DNA from 2 places in the Absiella sp. AM09-50 genome. Region 1 is predicted to be linked to the other one. Evidence: a T-box and tRNA genes for the amino acid it is inferred to sense, from the RefSeq annotation. Region 1 holds a T-box; the other holds one or more tRNA genes.

Region 1 (2,213 bases):
ATGGCATATCCAGAATTTTAATATCTACATTTTTTTCCTTTGTGATGTATTTCCATTCATTTAGAATCTCATTATAATTTCTGCCAAGACGATCAATACTTTTGATGACCAGCAGATCTCCCGGCTTTATTTTCTTATATACCAGCTGATGATAGGAAGGACGGTTAAAATCTTTTCCGCTTAATTTATCCATATAGATGTATTTTTCTTCAATCCCGAATTCAATCAACTCCAGATACTGTCGTGCTTCGTTTTGATCCTGGCTCGATACACGAACATAGCCATAAGTCTTTCTCATAATACACCCTCTTTCATGATGTCGATTATACTGAATATTGGTAAATTTCACAGTTACCAATATTTTGATGAAATCTACATGAGATTATTCTATCACAAGTACTCATAGAATGTTTAATTCATATAATGTTAATTTTTCTTATTTTTTAGCATTCTGAATGGTAAAATAGAAATCAAAATACTGGAATTGGAGGAAAAAGGAAGGAAAAAACGCGAAAGAATTGACATATCTTAAAAAAAGTTGTATAAAATAAAAGTAAAACAAAAACGAAGAAAAGGATATGGGTACAAATATTCTGATGTAGAGAGGAAAGCGGCAGGTGAAAGCTTTCTGAAAGATGTTGTACTTACTCCCTTGGAGTTGCCCCTGAAAAGGTGTGCCGCATATAACCAGCGTTAACAGGTAAGAGGGCATATTTCATTTGAAATATGAACAAAGGTGGTACCGCGTGTAAGACTGACGTCCTTTGATGGCAGTCTTTTTTATATGTATAAATGTAAGAAAGGAATGAAGAACATGATCGACATTAAAGAAAATGAAAGATTAAGTGTAATGAATCACAGCTGTGCACATATGATGGCACAGGCCGTTAAGCGTTTATATCCAAACGCAAAATTCTGGGTAGGACCAGTGATTAGTGAAGGGTTCTACTACGATATTGATTTAGGAGATGAAGTAATCCGTGATGAGGATCTTCCTAAAATCGAAAAAGAAATGAAGAAAATCGCAAAAGATGGAAAACGTATCGTACGTAAAGAAATCTCAAAGGCAGAAGCTTTGGAAATGTTTAAAGATGATCCTTATAAAATCGATTTGATTCAAGATTTAGAAGATGGAAACATCACTTGCTATCAACAGGGAGAATTCATCGACTTATGCCGTGGACCTCACGTAGATACTGTGAAAGAATTAAAGAACTTTAAACTGTTAAAACACTCAGGCGCTTATTGGAAAGGCGATGCCAACAATAAGATGTTACAGAGAATCTATGGTGTATGCTTTGAAACAAAAGAGGAATTAGAAGAACATTTAAATCTGTTGGAAGAAGCAAAAAAACGTGACCACAAAAAGATTGGTAGAGAATTAGGCTTGTTCATGATGAGTGAATATGCACCTGGTATGCCATTCTTCTTGCCAAATGGTATGATTATCCGTAATCTGTTAGAAAACTTCTGGTATGAAGAACATACAAAAGAAAACTATAAATTCATCAAAACACCAATTATGATGAGTAAGGAATTATGGGAAGTCAGTGGACATTGGGAAAACTATAAAGAAAACATGTATACAACAATGGTAGATGATCGTGAATTCGCAATCAAACCAATGAACTGTCCTGGTTCTTTATTAGTATTTAAAAACGCTTTACATTCCTATAAAGATTTACCACTTCGTATGGGTGAACTTGGACAGGTACACCGCCATGAAGCAAGTGGAGCATTAAATGGTTTATTCCGTGTACGTACATTTACACAGGATGATGCACATATCTTCATGCGTCCAGATCAGATTGAAAGCGAAGTTATGGAATTGATCAAATTTATTGACCGTGTATATTCCGTATTTGGATTAAGCTACCGTATTGAATTATCTACTCGTCCTGAAAAGAAATATATTGGAGATTTAGCAATTTGGGAAAAGAGTGAAAAAGCACTTGCGGATGCATGTGTTCACGCAGGTAAAGAATATAAAGTCAATCCAGGCGATGGTGCATTCTATGGCCCTAAATTAGACTTCCATATCAAAGACTCTTTAGGAAGAGAATGGCAGTGTGGAACAATCCAGCTGGATATGAACCTGCCAGAACGTTTTGATTTATCTTATGTAGAAAGTGATGGCAGCAAGGCACGTCCTGTTATGTTACACCGTGTTATCTTTGGTTCCATCGAGCGTTTCATCGGTATCCTGATTGAAC
Region 2 (2,213 bases), on a different contig from region 1:
ATGAATACACAGATGAAAATGCAGAATATGCGATGAAGCTTGCATCTGCTTATCACCTGTATTTATCAAAAATTATGGATTTTTTATTAGAGGATGAAGCCTTTCGTGATGATGGCATATTCCCTGATCAAAATAAAGAAACACTGTTGCCTGCACTGGGAACACCTTCTATTTTGCTGTTGTCAAATAATGATGGACAATGTTCCTATTGTAATCAAACATTAGATGATACGCATATTATTTCTTTTGAATTTTCAGATATCTTTGATGATTTATATGATTTAACGATAGAGGGGTGAACCATATGGATATACAAAATTATTGGAAAGCAACACTTCAACAAAATCCTGTACTCATGCGCTCATACTTTCATGAAAATGCAGTCATTCGATGGCATAATACCAATGAAGAATTTACACTGAATGAATTCATACAGGCGAATTGTGAATATCCGGGCAAATGGGATGGCAAGATTGAAAGAATAGAAAGGATAGATCAAGTGATTATCACAGTGACACATGTGTTTTCCACAGAGCTGTCTTTTCATGTAACTTCCTTTATAAAAGTAAAAGATGATAAAATTGAATGCATTGACGAGTATTGGGGAGATGATGGTGAACCTCCTTTATGGCGAAAAGAAAAACATATTGGTACATCAATAAAAAAGATATCCATACCATTGCCGAAGTAGAAAAAACAGGAAGTATTTTCCTATACCTATGATGGCACAACTTATACAGAAATACGTATGAAATTCACGATACATAAAGGAGAACATGATTATGTATGAAAGAATGCTTGAGAAAAGTAAACAACCAGCTATTGAAGAAATGGAGGCGTATTGTGGCGATTGTGGAGCATTGTTTATGTTGTTTAATGAGTGGTTATCAACAACCTACCATACTCGGCAAGAATTATCCTATCCATATGGAAATCATTATGGCTGGTGTATTGCCCATCGTATCAAAAAGAAACTCATCTGTAACGTATTTCCTGAACGAAATGCTTTTACAGTGATGGTAAGATTATCAAATAATCAGTTTGATACAATTTTTTCAAAGGTACAGCCCTACACAAAAGAGCTTATTATAAATAAGTATTCTTGTGGAGATGGTGGATGGATACATGAACGTGTATTAACGCAAGAGCATTATGAAGATGCTAAAATTGTATTATCAGCGAAATTCACAAAGGTATCATAATATATAAAAAAATCAGTACTTGATATGGGTACTGATTCATTTTCTTATATGGTGCCGACTAAGGGACTTGAACCCCCGACCTACGCGTTACGAGTGCGTTGCTCTACCAGCTGAGCTAAGTCGGCCTATCGCTTTTGAAAGCGAATTTATTATAGCACAATGCAAAATCAATGTACATAGTTAAAGCGAAAATTTCCTTGTCAGTAAACTGGCACCATACATTCCCAAAGATACCCCAATCACACATAACATGACACTAGTGAAGATGTAGGAAACAGCTGGTAGCCATGCTTTTTTCTCAATTAGTTGAAAGGTTTCTAAAGAGAATGTGGAAAACGTTGTAAAACCACCACAGATACCTGTTTTAATCAGTAACACAAGTTGTGGGGATACATGAGATGATAAGGCAAGTTGTGCAATAAAACCAATGAGAATAGAACCTAATATATTAATGAGGAGTGTGTTGATGGGAATGGCAGCTTTCATGGAAATCATAGAAAATCCATAACGAGCCATTGCGCCAATGGCACCACCCAATCCTACATATAAAAATGCTTTCATATCAGCCCTTCTTTCCAATTACTTGTAAAATATGTTCATACTCATATTCGATATGATGATATGTTGACAACAAAGGAATACAATCTGTTTCAATATTCTCCATAATGGTATGAAAATGTTCATGGCATATATCCACAATTGTGGAATCAATGGCACCTTCATCAGCCATCTGGTATAAAATATGCATCATTTGTTGTTTATCGAATGCTTCTTTATAACTTCGTTTACCACTTAAAGCACTAAAGATATCCGCGACCGCAAGAATACGCTGTTCTAAGGTTAAATCTTTTTCTGATAAACCATAAGGATAGCCTTTTCCATTTAATTTTTCATGATGTCTGACAGCAATCTGTACGATTTCATTATCCATGGTACCTTTCAGAATATGAATAGAGTGTGTAACATGTTCCCGCATAATTTTCATTTCACTGGCAGTTAATCTGCCTGGTT

The links. A T-box is a leader RNA that pairs with one kind of tRNA and senses whether it is charged. The one in region 1 lies ahead of thrS (threonine--tRNA ligase), so its partner is inferred to be a tRNA-Thr.
Region 2: it encodes a tRNA-Thr, which carries the amino acid that the T-box ahead of thrS (threonine--tRNA ligase) is inferred to sense. The anticodon was not compared.

The regions. Positions count from the first base shown of each region.
Region 1 covers NZ_QVFI01000002.1:219,740-221,952, reverse strand. The annotation lists gene DW114_RS03525 (recombinase family protein) at 1-298, opposite strand, end outside; T-box leader at 559-768, shown strand; gene thrS (threonine--tRNA ligase) at 815-2,213, shown strand, end outside.
Region 2 covers NZ_QVFI01000039.1:20,740-22,952, forward strand. The annotation lists gene DW114_RS19565 (hypothetical protein) at 1-299, shown strand, start outside; gene DW114_RS19570 (nuclear transport factor 2 family protein) at 305-691, shown strand; gene DW114_RS19575 (DUF3788 domain-containing protein) at 783-1,202, shown strand; tRNA gene DW114_RS19580 (tRNA-Thr) at 1,252-1,327, opposite strand; gene crcB (fluoride efflux transporter CrcB) at 1,383-1,763, opposite strand; gene DW114_RS19590 (HD-GYP domain-containing protein) at 1,765-2,213, opposite strand, start outside.